Regions from separate parts of the Kosakonia cowanii JCM 10956 genome, predicted to be linked through region 1. Evidence: predicted binding sites of a transcription regulator. Region 1 holds the regulator's gene; each other region holds the start of a gene.

Region 1 (4,714 bases):
TGAATATTATGCCGCGCGGACAGTTCCACGAATAACCGGACGCCGGGCGGCTTTGATACTGAACAACAGCTTTTCTTCAGGGAGTTGCTATGTCCGCCAAACATCCGGTCATCGCCGTCACTGGCTCCAGCGGCGCGGGAACCACCACCACCAGCCTCGCCTTCCGTAAGATTTTCGCCCAGCTCAACATGCATGCGGCGGAGGTGGAAGGCGACAGCTTCCATCGTTATACCCGTCCGGAAATGGATATGGCGATCCGCAAAGCCCGCGATCTCGGGCGGCATATCAGCTACTTTGGCCCGGAAGCGAACGATTTCGGCCTGCTGGAGCAGACCTTCAGCGAGTATGGCCAGAGCGGCCAGGGCCAGGCGCGCAAATATCTCCACACCTATGATGAAGCCGTGCCGTGGAATCAGGTGCCAGGAACTTTTACCCCCTGGCAACCACTGCCGGAACCAACCGATGTGTTGTTCTACGAAGGGCTGCACGGCGGAGTGGTGACGCCGCAGCATGATGTGGCGCGCCACGTTGATCTGCTGGTGGGCGTGGTGCCTATCGTTAACCTGGAGTGGATCCAGAAGATGATCCGCGACACCAGCGAGCGCGGCCACTCCCGGGAAGCGGTGATGGATTCGGTGGTGCGCTCAATGGAAGATTACATCAACTACATCACGCCGCAGTTTTCCCGCACCCATCTCAACTTCCAGCGCGTTCCCACTGTCGATACCTCAAACCCCTTCGCCGCCAAAGGCATTCCTTCTCTGGATGAGAGCTTTGTGGTCATTCACTTCCGCAATCTGGAGGGGATCGATTATCCGTGGCTGCTGGCAATGTTGCAGGGATCGTTTATCTCACATATGGATACGCTGGTGGTGCCGGGCGGCAAAATGGGGCTGGCGATGGAGCTGATTATGACGCCGCTGGTGCAGCGGCTGATGGAAGGCAAAAAGATTAAATAACCCGGCGGAAAGCGCCGCCGGGCGGGCTAATCAGGCCTCGATCACCTCGAAGGAGTGGGTAATCTTGACCGCTTTTTCCAGCATCAGCGCCACGGAGCAGTACTTCTCAGCCGAGAGATCGACCGCGCGGGAGACGGCAGCGTCTTTCAGTGCTTTGCCAGTAACGATGAAGTGCAGGTTGATATGGGTAAAGTAGCGCGGCGCTTCTTCCCGGCGCTCGGAGGTCAGCTTCACTTCGCAGTCGGTCACGTCATGACGCCCTTTTTGCAGGATCGACACCACGTCGATGGCGCTGCACCCACCGGCGGCCATTAAGACCATCTCCATCGGGCTGGGAGCTTTGTCCCCGGAGTTGCCATCCATCAGGATTTGGTGGCCGGAAGCGGACTCACCAAGGAACGTTAACCCTTCAACCCATTTCACTCGTGCCTGCATGTTCATCACTCCGGTATGGCAAATTTTTTCACAGATTACGCGTACATAACAAAACGCGCAACGGAAGGCGACCTGCGTCATGCTGAAGCGAGACACCAGGAGACAGGCGCCAAAAGCTATGCTAAAACAGTCTACATGCTACAGAGAAACATTGACGTTACGAATGTACGCAAGGGATATCATACATTAGAGACCGCAGATGTCGCTGACGGTCCACTTCCCGGGATTTGGGAAGCTTTGATTGCAACCCCAGAAGCTGAATGATTCACGCCGTTTCTGGAGCCAGCTTATAACAGAGGATAATCGCGCATGGTGCTTGGCAAACCGCAAACAGACCCGACTCTCGAATGGTTCTTGTCTCATTGCCATATTCATAAGTACCCGTCGAAGAGCACGCTGATTCACCAGGGTGAAAAAGCGGAAACGCTGTATTACATCGTTAAAGGCTCAGTGGCAGTGCTCATCAAGGATGAAGAGGGTAAAGAGATGATCCTCTCTTACCTCAACCAGGGCGATTTTATTGGTGAACTGGGCCTGTTTGAAGAAGGTCAGGAGCGTAGCGCCTGGGTTCGCGCCAAGACCGCCTGTGAAGTGGCGGAGATCTCCTACAAAAAATTCCGTCAGCTTATCCAGGTGAATCCGGATATTCTGATGCGCCTCTCCTCGCAGATGGCGCGCCGCCTGCAGGTGACCTCGGAGAAAGTCGGCAACCTGGCGTTCCTCGACGTGACCGGCCGTATTGCTCAGACTCTGCTGAACCTGGCGAAACAGCCGGACGCGATGACCCACCCGGACGGTATGCAAATTAAAATTACCCGTCAGGAGATCGGTCAGATCGTCGGTTGCTCCCGCGAAACGGTTGGCCGCATTCTGAAAATGCTCGAAGATCAAAACCTGATCTCTGCCCACGGTAAAACTATCGTCGTCTACGGTACGCGTTAATCTGCAAAATGGCGCATCGCTTATGCGGTGCGCCGTTTTTGTTTTCCCATGTGGCGCAGGCTGATTTATCACCCCGAAATCAACTACGCACTGCGACAAACGCTGGTGTTATGCCTGCCTGTGGCGGTTGGGCTGCTGCTCGGCCATCTGCAACAGGGTCTACTCTTCTCGCTGGTTCCCGCCTGCTGCAATATCGCGGGCCTCGATACCCCGCATAAACGCTTCTTCAAACGCCTGATTATCGGCGGCTCGCTGTTTGCCGGCTGTAGCCTGGCGGTGCAGCTTCTGCTGGCGGAAAATCTTCCCCTGCCGGTGATCATGACAGTGTTAACCCTGCTGCTCGGCGTAACGGGCGAAATCAGCACGCTGCATGGTCGCCTGCTGCCGGCCTCGCTGATCGCCGCCATCTTTACCCTCAGCCTCGCCGGGAACATGCCGGTGTGGGAGCCGCTGCTGATCTACACCCTCGGTACCTTGTGGTACGGGCTGTTTAACTGGTTCTGGTTCTGGCTGTGGCGCGAACAGCCGCTGCGTGAATCTCTCAGCTTGCTCTACCGACAACTGGCGGACTATTGCGAAGCGAAATATAGCCTGTTAACCCAGCACATCGATCCGGAAACCGCGCTGCCGCCGCTGCTCGACCGCCAGCAGAAAGCGGTGGATCTGATTAGCCAGTGTTACCAGCAGTTGCATATGCTGGCGGCCAATCAGAACAACGATTACAAGCGCCTGCTGCGCGTCTTTCAGGTCGCGCTGGATCTGCAGGAGCATATCTCTGTCAGCCTGCATCAGCCGGAAAAGGTGCAGAAGCTTGTCGAGCGAACCCATGCCGAGCAGGTGATTCGCTGGAATGCGCAAACCGTCGCGGCTCGTCTGCGCGTGCTGGCAGATGACATTCTCTATCACCGCTACCCGACCCGCTTCACCATGGAGAAGCAGGTCGGTGCGCTGGAAAAAATTGCCCGTCAGCATCCTGATAATCCGGTTGGGCAGTTTTGCGCCTGGCACTTTAGCCGCATCGCCCGCGTGCTGCGCACCCAGCGCCCGCTCTATATTCGCGATTTGATGGAGGATAAGCAGGAGCGCCTGCCGCTGATCCCGGCGCTAAAAAGCTATCTGTCACTGAAATCGGCCGCTCTGCGCAATGCGGCGCGCATCAGCGTGATGCTCAGTATCGCCAGCCTGATGGGCAGCGCATTAAATCTGCCGAAACCTTACTGGATCATGATGACGGTGATGGTGGTGACGCAGAACGGTTATGGCGCGACCCGCGTACGCATTGTGAACCGTGCCGCCGGTACGCTGGCGGGGCTGGTGGTGGCGGGTATGACGCTGCACTTTCATGTGCCGCTCGGGTTTACGCTGGCAGCGATGCTGATGATCACCCTAAGTAGCTATTTGATTATCCGCAAAAGCTACGGCTGGGCGACGGTCGGTTTCACGATTACAGCGGTCTATACCTTGCAAATCCTGACGCTCAATGGCGACCAGTTTATTCTCGCCCGGCTTGTCGATACGCTGATTGGCTGCCTGATTGCCTTCGGCGGGATGGTGTGGCTGTGGCCGCAGTGGCAGAGCGGCCTGCTGCGCCAGAATGCGCACGATGCGCTGGAGGCCTATCAGGATGCGATTCGCCTGATCCTCAGCAACAACCCGGAAGCGACGCCGCTAGCCTGGCAGCGTATGCGGGTTAACCAGGCGCATAACGCCCTGTTCAACTCCCTCAACCAGGCGATGCAGGAGCCCGGCTTTAATAGCCGCTATCTGAGCGATATGAAGCTGTGGGTGACGCATAGCCAGTTTATTGTCGAACATATCAACGCCATGACGACGCTGGCGCGGGAGCACACCATGCTGACACCGGATCTGGCGCAGCGCTATCTTGAGTCGTGCGAAATTGCGCTGCAACGTTGTCAGCAGCGGCTGGAGTATGACGGGCCAGGGGAATCAGGCGAGGTAAATGTTATGGAGGCGCCGGAGACGCTGACCCACGGTCCAATGAGCACGCTGGAACAGCATCTGCAGCGCATTATCGGGCATCTGAGCACCATGCACACGATCTCGTCGGTGGCATGGCGTCAGCGCCCGCATCACGGCATCTGGCTACGCCGACGCCTTACGCGTTAACCACGCTTGCGACGGCCTGCGCAAAGCGCTGCATCCCTTCATTAATATCCTGCTCTTCGATAATCAGCGACGGCGCGAAACGCATCACATCCGGACCGGCATTCAGCACCATTACGCCCGCTGCGGCAGCCGCATGCAGGAAGTCGCGCGCACGGCCTTTGTATTGCGGCTTCAGTTCAGCACCAATTAACAGGCCCATGCCGCGAATATCGCTGAACAGGTCGTACTGCTCATTAATCTGCTGCAGACAC
Region 2 (4,714 bases), 770 kb from region 1:
ACTTCGTTGTTGGTCATCATGTCCATCAGACCGCTATAGACACGAATACAGCCGTTCGCCATCGCCCACGCGTTCACTTCTTTGGTCATATAGACTTTGTAAGTGACTGGCGTGCCATCGATGTTGTTGCCCAGCGCTTTAGCAATCTTGTTCAGACGCTTCGCGTAGGTGCTCGATGCAGGCGCGATGGTGTTTTGCTTGTCCATCTCAGCACATGACTGCTCAGAAAGCGTTTTCACATCCGCGTCGCTCAGCGTCGCCGCTTTATAAGCAGACATACCGGATTTGGTCAGCGCATCCGTATCAATACCACCCATGTTCTTACAACCAGAGACAAGCGTTGCTGCTACGAGGCAGCTAAAAATCATTGTTTTTTTCATTGACAGTCCATGTATTAACTAACTGAATTGAGGGAAAGAGTCCCGCGCAAATGGTAGCACAGCGCAACGGCTTTTCACCCTCTTAACAATGGCAGGTAATTGCGCCCCGCAGAGGATGCGGGGCGGTAAGAACATCAGGCAAGCGTACTGATACGCGCTAACTGCTCGAAGTAATCAGGGAAAGTTTTCGCCGTGCATTTCGGATCGAGAATGGTGACCGCCGTATCCGACAGCGCCACCAGCGAGAAACACATCGCCATGCGGTGATCGTTATAGGTGCCAATCTCTGCAACCTGCAGCGCAGCTGGCGGCGTCACGCGAATAAAGTCTTCCCCCTCCTCCACCGTTGCGCCCACTTTGCGCAGCTCCGTCGCCATGGCGAAGAGGCGATCGGTCTCCTTCACGCGCCAGTTGTAGATATTACGCAGCGTAGTAGTACCCTTCGCGAAGAGTGCCGTAGTGGCGATGGTCATCGCCGCATCGGGAATATGGTTCATGTCCATATCGATGGCGTTCAGCTCGCCGCGCGAACAGGCAATATAATCTTCGCCCCAGACCACGGTCGCGCCCATTTTTTCCAGCACATCGGCAAAACGAATATCGCCCTGCACGCTATTACGACCAATACCGGTCACCTTGACTGTACCGCCTTTAATGGCCGCAGCCGCAAGGAAGTAGGAGGCAGACGAGGCATCGCCTTCAACCAGGTAGTGTCCCGGCGACTGATAGTGCTGCCCGCCACGCACGACAAAACGCTGGTACTGCTGGTTATCAACGTCAACGCCAAAAGTTTTCATCAGATGCAGAGTAATGTCGATATAGGGTTTCGACACCAGATCGCCTTTGATGGTGATCACCGTATCCTGCGGCGCCAGTGGCGCGGTCATCAGCAGCGCGGTTAAGAACTGGCTGGAGACGCTGCCATCAACGCTCACTTCGCCGCCGTTGAACCCGCCGCGCAGGCGCAGAGGCGGATAGTGCTCCTGCTCAAGGTAGTCGATCTTCGCCCCGCCCTGACGCAGCGCGTCAACGAGATGACCAATCGGGCGCTCTTTCATGCGCGGCTCGCCGGTCAATACCACGTCGCCGTCGCCCAGGCAGAGCGCGGCTGCCAGCGGACGCATCGCCGTACCAGCATTACCGAGGAATAACTCAACTTTTTCTGCCGCGTTCAGCGGGCCGCCCACGCCGGTCACTTCACAGCGGGTGCGATCGGCTGACAGCGTATAGTGAACCCCCAGCGTAGTCAGGGCATTAAGCATATGGCGAACATCGTCGCTGTCCAGCAGGTTGGTCAGCACGGTGGTGCCACGGGCAAATGCGGCAAGCAGCAAGGCGCGGTTTGAAACACTCTTTGAACCAGGCAGATTGATGGTGCCATCCACACGCGCGATGGGTTGTAACGTCAGGGATTCCATGAAACTTCACTCTCTACGGACAAAATAAAACCCCGCAGCCCGGCTGCGGGGATGGTCATTACTGCATTAACCGTGACGGCGTTCGAACTCAACCATAAAGTCCGTCAGCGCCTGCACGCCCGCCAGCGGCATGGCGTTATAGATGGAAGCACGCATGCCGCCCACCACACGGTGGCCTTTCAGCGCGTGCAGGCCAGCGGCAAACGACTCTTCGAGGAAGAGTTTATCGAGCGCGCTGTCAGCCAGCTGGAAAGGGACGTTCATACGTGAGCGGTTCGCCTTCGCCACATCGTTACGGTAGAAATCACTACCGTCGATCACGCCATACAGCAGATCGGCTTTTTGCTGGTTGATGCGGTCCATCGCTGCCACGCCACCCTGCTGCTTCAGCCATTTGAATACCAGGCCGGAGAGGTACCAGGCAAAGGTCGGCGGGGTGTTGAACATCGAATCGTTATCGTTAAGCACGCTGTAATCAAGAATCGACGGGCAGGACTGGTGCGCTTTACCGAGCAAATCTTCACGCACAATAACCAGCGTTAATCCCGCCGGGCCAATGTTTTTCTGCGCACCGGCGTAAATCACGCCAAAGCGGCTGACATCAAGGGGGGCAGAAAGAATGGTAGAGGAGAAATCCGCTGCCACCACCACATCGCCAAAGTCCGGCGTTTCGTCAATGGCAATGCCGTCGATCGTTTCGTTCGGGCAGTAGTGCAGATAGGCTGCGTTGTCGCTCAGCTGCCAGTCGCGCATCGGTTTAACCGCGCGCAGGCCGTCGAGGGTGGTTTTGGCATCGATAACGTTCGGCGTGCAGTACTTCTTCGCCTCTTTGACGGCGCTTGCCGCCCAGTAACCGGCATCGACATAATCCGCGGTGGTTTTATCGCCCAGCAGATTGAGCGGAACGCCAGCGAACTGGCCGCGGCCACCGCCGTGACAAAACAGCACTTTGTAGTTGGAGGGGATATTGAGCAGATCGCGAAAATCCTTTTCTGCCTCTTCCGCCACCTGGATAAACTCTTTGCCACGGTGGCTGATTTCCATCACCGACGTGCCGAGACCTTGCCAGTCGCACAACTCCTGCTGAGCCTGCTTAAGCACATCCGCCGGTAATACGGCCGGGCCAGAACTAAAATTGAAAACCTGCGTCATTTCCCCTTACCACCCTATAAAGCAAAACGTTTTTCCTGTGACATCGGTTTTATCATTCACCGCCACAGGCCGCAACGAGTAATCAGAGGCAGGGGAAAGTTGTGCGCCCCATCACATAGCAGAATGTTTTGTCAGTCGAAAGCAGATCCGATAAAAACCCTGTTATGTGACGCGAATCGCCCTGCTGGCCTTCGACCATTCCGGATTTGCGCAGCGCGGGCAGGCTTTTTTTTCACCCGCCTGCAGCGCAGAAATTTTACTGCAGCGGACGCAAACATAATCGCCCGCTTCCGGCACGGTGATAAAACGCTCGCTGCACCCCTCTGGCAGAATGCAGAGCCCGGGTTTGACCTCTTCATCAATATAGTAATAGACGCTGAGTTGGCCGTTGGTCTCCATAATCGCCAGCCGCACCTGCCCGAGCTGCTCGACGCCGTTGTTGCGCAGCTCCATAAAGAACTCGAACTCTGTCATGTTCTCTTTATGCAGCCTCTCCCACTCCAGCTCGCCCTCTTTAATAATGACGATCGGCTTGCCCTCGAGCAGATCTTCCAGCTTTTCGCTATGCGACATCAGCCACATCACCAGACGGTAGAGCAGCGCGAGGGTAATAAAGACCACCAGCACCGGCAGCATGGGGACATCATCATAGAAAGCGACGTCACCCGCCGCCGAGCCAAGGGTCAAAATAATCAACACTTCAAACAGCGACATCTGCCGTACGCCGCGTCGACCAGTGATTTTGAGGAACAGAAAAACCAGTACAAAGGTGTAGAGACTGCGCAGGGCCACTTCGCCCAGAAATTCGAGGGGAACCTTGTCGAGCGCCATGCGATGCAGGTCAAACGCTTTCATTTTTAATGCCTTAACAGTGAGTTACTCCTGATAAGCATAGCCAGAACTTTTATTTTCGCCGCACCACTAAGGACGATAGCGCCTGCCACGTAAAACCCGTATCATTGCGCGCTTTACGTACGAAAAAAGTGACCGCCATGACTCAAACATTTATCCCCGGTAAAGACGCCGCGCTGGAAGACTCCATCGCCCGCTTTCAGCAGAAACTGACCGATCTCGGTTTCAATATTGAAGAGGCCTCCTGGCTAAACCCTGTGCCAAACGTCTGGTCGGTGCATATCCGCGATAAAGAGTGCGCGCTCTGCTTTACCAATGGTAAAGGTGCCACGAAGAAAGCGGCGCTGGCCTCCGCGCTCGGCGAATATTTCGAACGTCTCTCCACCAACTACTTCTTTGCTGACTTCTGGCTTGGCGACGCCATTGCCCAGGGGCCGTTTGTCCACTATCCGAATGAGAAGTGGTTCCCGCTGCCGGAAGATGACTCGCTGCCGGAAGGCATTCTCGATGCACGTCTGCGTGCCTACTACGATCCGGAAAATGAGCTGGCCGCTGGTATGTTGATCGATCTGCAATCCGGTAATGAAGAGCGCGGGATCTGCGCCCTGCCCTTTACCCGCCAGTCGGATGAGCAGACGGTCTATATCCCGATGAATATCGTCGGCAACCTCTATGTCTCCAACGGCATGTCGGCGGGCAATACCCGTAACGAAGCGCGCGTGCAGGGGCTGTCTGAAGTTTTCGAACGTCATATTAAAAACCGCATTATCGCCGAGAGTATTAGCCTGCCGGAGATCCCGCAGGAGGTGCTGGCGCGCTATCCGGGCGTGGTCGAAGCGATTGCCAAACTGGAAGCGGAAGGTTTCCCAATCTTTGCCTATGACGGCTCGCTGGGCGGTAACTACCCGGTGA
Region 3 (4,714 bases), 1.7 Mb from region 1:
CGGAAGCTCAGATCGGAGAAGGGTTGGGTTTTGGTGACGTAATCGCCTTTCGCTGCGCCCTGCGGAACCGGTTTTTCCGGTGCCGGCACAACCAGTTCGCCGTTACGACGATCCAGCACGAAGATGTTACCGGTTTTTGCCGGAGCATAAACGACCGGCACTTTCTTACCGTTCACATCGATATCCGCCAGCGTCGGCTGGGACGGCATATCCATATCCCACAGATCGTGGTGTACGGTCTGATAGCTCCACACCAGCTTACCAGTGGTCGCATTCAGCGCAACAATGGAACTGGCGTAACGCTCCTGCTCCGGCGTACGGTTACCGCCCCAGATATCTGGCGTAGTAACGCCCATCGGCAGGTAGACCATATCCAGCTTGGCGTCATAGGCGGCAGGCGCCCAGGAGTTCGGCGAGTTGATGGTGAACTTGTGCTCATCCGACGGGATTGCATTCGGATCTTTCGCGCCCGGATCGAAGGCCCACAGCAGCTTACCGGTGTTGATATCGAAACCACGAATCACACCAGACGGCTCACGGGTAGAGAAGTTATCCGTTACCGCACCGGCAATGATAATCACTTTATCGGTGACGATCGGCGGTGAAGTCGGCTCATACATCCCCGGCGTAGTAACCGGCATGTTGGTTTGCAGGTTCAGGATACCTTTGTTAGCAAAGGTGTCACACAGCTTGCCGTTATCAGCGTTAACTGCGAACAGGCGACCGTCGTTGACCGGCAGAATGATGCGGCGTGGGCAGTTAGCCACCACGTCCGGGCTGGCGTTTTCCGCCGTCGCTTCGTGGTAAGAGACACCACGGCAGGTCACGTGCTGGAAGGACGGGTCCGCATTCAGCTGCGGATCGAAGTGCCACTTCTCTTTACCGCTTGCTGCATCAAGTGCGAACAGACGCTGGTGAGCGGTGCAGAGGAACAGGGTGTCGCCCACTTTAATCGGCGTCACTTCGTTGGTGATTTCACCCGGATCGTTCGGCAGCTTCAGGTCGCCGGTGCGGAACACCCAGGCTTCCTTCAGGTTTTTCACGTTATCCGCGTTAATCTGCTTCAGCGGCGAGTAACGCTGGCCTTCCTGGTTACGGCCATAAGCCGGCCAGTCGCTATCGGCAACGTTAGAGATCGGTGCAGCAGGCGTCGAGTCAGCGCTCAGGGTGCCGTTGATCTCCTGCGGGTCATTGAAACCGGCCCAGGTCAGAATGCCGCCGCTGATCAGCAGTACCGCTAACAGGGCAGCAACCGCACCGCGGGCAGGAATAATCAGGCGACGCCAGACAAATGGCAGAATCAGCCAGATACCGAAGAAGACAAGAATATCGCTACGTGGGGTCAGCGCCCAGAAGTCGAAGCCGACTTCCCAAACGCCCCACAGCATGGTGGCAAGCAGCAGAGCCGCATAGAGCCAGAGCGCGGAACGCTTCCCCTTCCACAGCAGCCAGGTCACGCCAAGCATCACCAGGCCAGCGATGGGGTAGTACCAGGAGCCGCCGATGGAGATCAGCCAGACACCACCAATTAAAAGATACAGCCCGCAGAAGGCTGCAAAGATCGTCGTCAGCATGATCAATAGCCGCGACCGTTGCGATTTTGTTTCTGCCATAAAAGGAATACTCATCAGTTTGTTAAATTTTTGATAGCAACTAATTATAGGTGTTAACAAGTGTGATCGTCATCACAAATCGAGCTTTCTCGATGCATGCCCACCTCAATTGGTTTTGCTGGTATACTTCACGGCTTGCGTTTCAATCACCGGTTTAAGCGATTGGTGTTGAATTATTTGCTTCTAAAATCATATGGTTAGTTAATATGAAACACAAAGTTGAAGTGATGATCCCGGAAGCGGAGATCAAAGCACGCGTCGCCGAACTGGGTCGTCAAATCACTGAACGTTACAAAGATAGCGGCAGCGAGATGGTGCTGGTGGGGCTGCTGCGCGGCTCGTTTATGTTTATGGCCGATCTCTGCCGTGAAGTGCAGGTCTCCCATGAAGTCGATTTTATGACCGCTTCCAGCTACGGCAGCGGCATGTCATCGACCCGCGATGTGAAAATCCTCAAAGATCTGGATGAAGATATTCGCGGCAAAGATGTATTGATTGTTGAAGACATTATCGATTCTGGCAACACGCTGTCGAAAGTGCGCGAGATCCTGCGCCTGCGCGAGCCGAAGTCGCTGGCGATCTGCACCCTGCTGGATAAACCTTCGCGACGCGAAGTGGATGTCACCGTCGAGTATATCGGTTTCTCGATTCCGGATGAGTTTGTGGTGGGTTACGGAATTGACTACGCTCAGCGCTATCGCCATTTGCCCTATGTCGGCAAAGTGGTGATGCTGGACGAATAAAAAAATCGGGGCCCACGGCCCCGATTGTTATTTGTGATTAATGTGCTTCTGGCTGATGTTCTGCACACCTGTGCGGTAACGCTGTTCCAGCGTTTCGCGGTTGGTGGCGGTCACATCCAGATCGCGCAGCAGGCCGTCATGGATGCCGTAAGCCCAGCCGTGAATCGTCACGTTCTGGCCGCGTTTCCAGGCGGATTGCATAATCGTTGAGTGGCCAAGGTTATAAACCTGCTCCATGACGTTCAATTCGCACAGCGTATCGAGACGACGTTCTGGCGGCATTTCGCCGAGCAGCGAGCTATGTTTAAACCAGATGTCGCGAATGTGCAGCAGCCAGTTGTTGATAAGACCCAGTTCCGGGTTTTCAACCGCTGCCTGAACGCCGCCGCAGCCGTAGTGGCCGCAGATGATGATGTGTTCAACTTCCAGCACATCAACCGCGTATTGCACAACGGAGAGGCAGTTTAAGTCGGTATGGATGACCAGGTTGGCCACGTTACGGTGAACAAACAGCTCGCCGGGTTCAAGGCCAGTCAGGCGCTCAGCCGGAACGCGTGAGTCTGAACAGCCAATCCACAGAAAGCGCGGCTTTTGTGCCTGCGCCAGCGTTTCAAAAAATCCTGGATCTTCCTCGACCAGCATTTTTGACCATAGTGCGTTGTTGCTGATGAGTGTATCTATGTCTTTCATAGCGCTTTGCGACCTGTAAGCAAAATGAGTGCGAGGCCTAATATAGGTCAACTCTTTCTCTTTTAAAACCACACATCGAGTGTAAGAAAATAGGTAAGTGATAATTCATGACCATTGCACTGGAGCTTGAGCAGCTTAAAAAAACCTATCCGGGCGGCGTTCAGGCGCTGCGCGGAATCGATCTGCAAGTCGAGGCGGGAGACTTCTACGCCCTGCTTGGGCCGAACGGCGCGGGTAAGTCGACCACCATCGGTATTATCAGCTCGCTGGTGAATAAAACCTCTGGCCGGGTCAGCGTCTTTGGCTATGACCTGGAAAAGGATGTGGTGAACGCCAAACGCCAGCTTGGGCTGGTGCCGCAGGAGTTCAACTTCAACCCCTTTGAAACCGTACAGCAGATTGTCGTCAACCAGGCGGGCTACTATGGTGTCGATCGCAAAGATGCGTTAGTGCGCAGCGAAAAGTACCTTAACCAGCTCGATCTGTGGGGTAAACGTAACGAACGTGCGCGCATGCTCTCCGGCGGGATGAAGCGTCGTTTGATGATTGCCCGCGCACTGATGCATGAGCCAAAACTGCTGATCCTCGATGAGCCAACGGCGGGCGTCGACATCGAACTGCGCCGCTCGATGTGGGGCTTTTTGAAGGATCTGAACGACAAAGGCACCACCATTATTCTCACCACCCACTATCTGGAAGAGGCAGAGATGCTGTGCCGCAATATCGGCATCATCCAGCATGGTGAACTGGTGGAGAACACCTCGATGAAGTCGCTGCTCTCCAAGCTCAAATCGGAGACCTTTATCCTCGATCTGGCGGCGAAAAGCGCGCTGCCGAAGCTGGAAGGGTATCAATATCGGCTGGTGGATACCTCAACGCTTGAAGTTGAAGTGCTGCGCGAGCAGGGGATCAACAGCGTCTTTAGCCAGCTGAGCGCGCAGGGGATCCAGGTATTAAGTATGCGTAACAAAGCCAACCGCCTTGAAGAGCTGTTCGTTACGCTGGTGCATGACAGGAAAGGAGAGGGCGCATGATGCAGCTTTATTGGGTGGCGCTGAAGAGTATCTGGTACAAAGAGATCCAGCGTTTTATGCGTATCTGGGTGCAGACACTGGTGCCGCCGGTGATCACCATGACCCTCTACTTTATTATTTTCGGCAACCTGATCGGTTCGCGTATCGGTGAAATGCACGGCTTCACCTATATGCAGTTTATCGTTCCGGGGCTGATCATGATGGCAGTGATCACCAACGGCTATGCCAACGTCGCCTCCTCCTTCTTTAGCGCTAAGTTCCAGCGCAACATTGAAGAACTGCTGGTGGCACCGGTACCGACGCATGTAATTATTGTCGGTTATGTGGGCGGTGGCGTAGCGCGCGGGCTGTGCGTTGGCGTGCTGGTAACGGCGGTGTCGCTCTTCTTCGTGCCTTTCCAGGTGCACTCATGGCTGTTTGTCGGGCTGACGCTGCTGCTCACCGCGGTGCTCTTCTCGCTGGCCGGCCTGTTGAATGCGGTGTTCGCCAAAACCTTTGACGATATCAGCCTGATCCCGACCTTTGTGTTGACCCCGCTGACCTACCTGGGCGGCGTGTTCTACTCCCTGACGCTGCTGCCGCCGTTCTGGCAGGCGCTGTCGCACCTGAATCCGATTGTTTATATGATCAGCGG

The links. Region 1 encodes CRP, which controls carbon source genes, mostly activating them, when cyclic AMP is high. Its sites were predicted from a motif close to ATGTGANNNNNNTCACAT; they were not measured.
Region 2: the regulator CRP is predicted to act here: its motif matches at 3,050-3,067, upstream of serC (3-phosphoserine/phosphohydroxythreonine transaminase).
Region 3: the regulator CRP is predicted to act here: its motif matches at 1,674-1,691, upstream of hpt (hypoxanthine phosphoribosyltransferase).

Annotation. Positions count from the first base shown of each region.
Region 1 is NZ_CP019445.1:2,082,501-2,087,214, reverse strand. Features, by position in the region: gene BWI95_RS09670 (YheU family protein) at 1-35, shown strand, start outside; gene BWI95_RS09665 (phosphoribulokinase) at 90-959, shown strand; gene BWI95_RS09660 (OsmC family protein) at 990-1,394, opposite strand; gene crp (cAMP-activated global transcriptional regulator CRP) at 1,704-2,336, shown strand; gene BWI95_RS09650 (YccS/YhfK family putative transporter) at 2,385-4,463, shown strand; gene argD (bifunctional acetylornithine/succinyldiaminopimelate transaminase) at 4,453-4,714, opposite strand, start outside.
Region 2 is NZ_CP019445.1:2,848,108-2,852,821, reverse strand. Features, by position in the region: gene loiP (metalloprotease LoiP) at 1-380, opposite strand, end outside; gene aroA (3-phosphoshikimate 1-carboxyvinyltransferase) at 515-1,798, opposite strand; gene serC (3-phosphoserine/phosphohydroxythreonine transaminase) at 1,865-2,950, opposite strand; gene BWI95_RS13405 (DUF421 domain-containing protein) at 3,113-3,805, opposite strand; gene ycaO (30S ribosomal protein S12 methylthiotransferase accessory factor YcaO) at 3,943-4,714, shown strand, end outside.
Region 3 is NZ_CP019445.1:350,011-354,724, reverse strand. Features, by position in the region: gene BWI95_RS01670 (glucose/quinate/shikimate family membrane-bound PQQ-dependent dehydrogenase) at 1-1,613, opposite strand, end outside; gene hpt (hypoxanthine phosphoribosyltransferase) at 1,820-2,356, shown strand; gene can (carbonate dehydratase) at 2,384-3,046, opposite strand; gene BWI95_RS01655 (ABC transporter ATP-binding protein) at 3,154-4,080, shown strand; gene BWI95_RS01650 (ABC transporter permease) at 4,077-4,714, shown strand, end outside.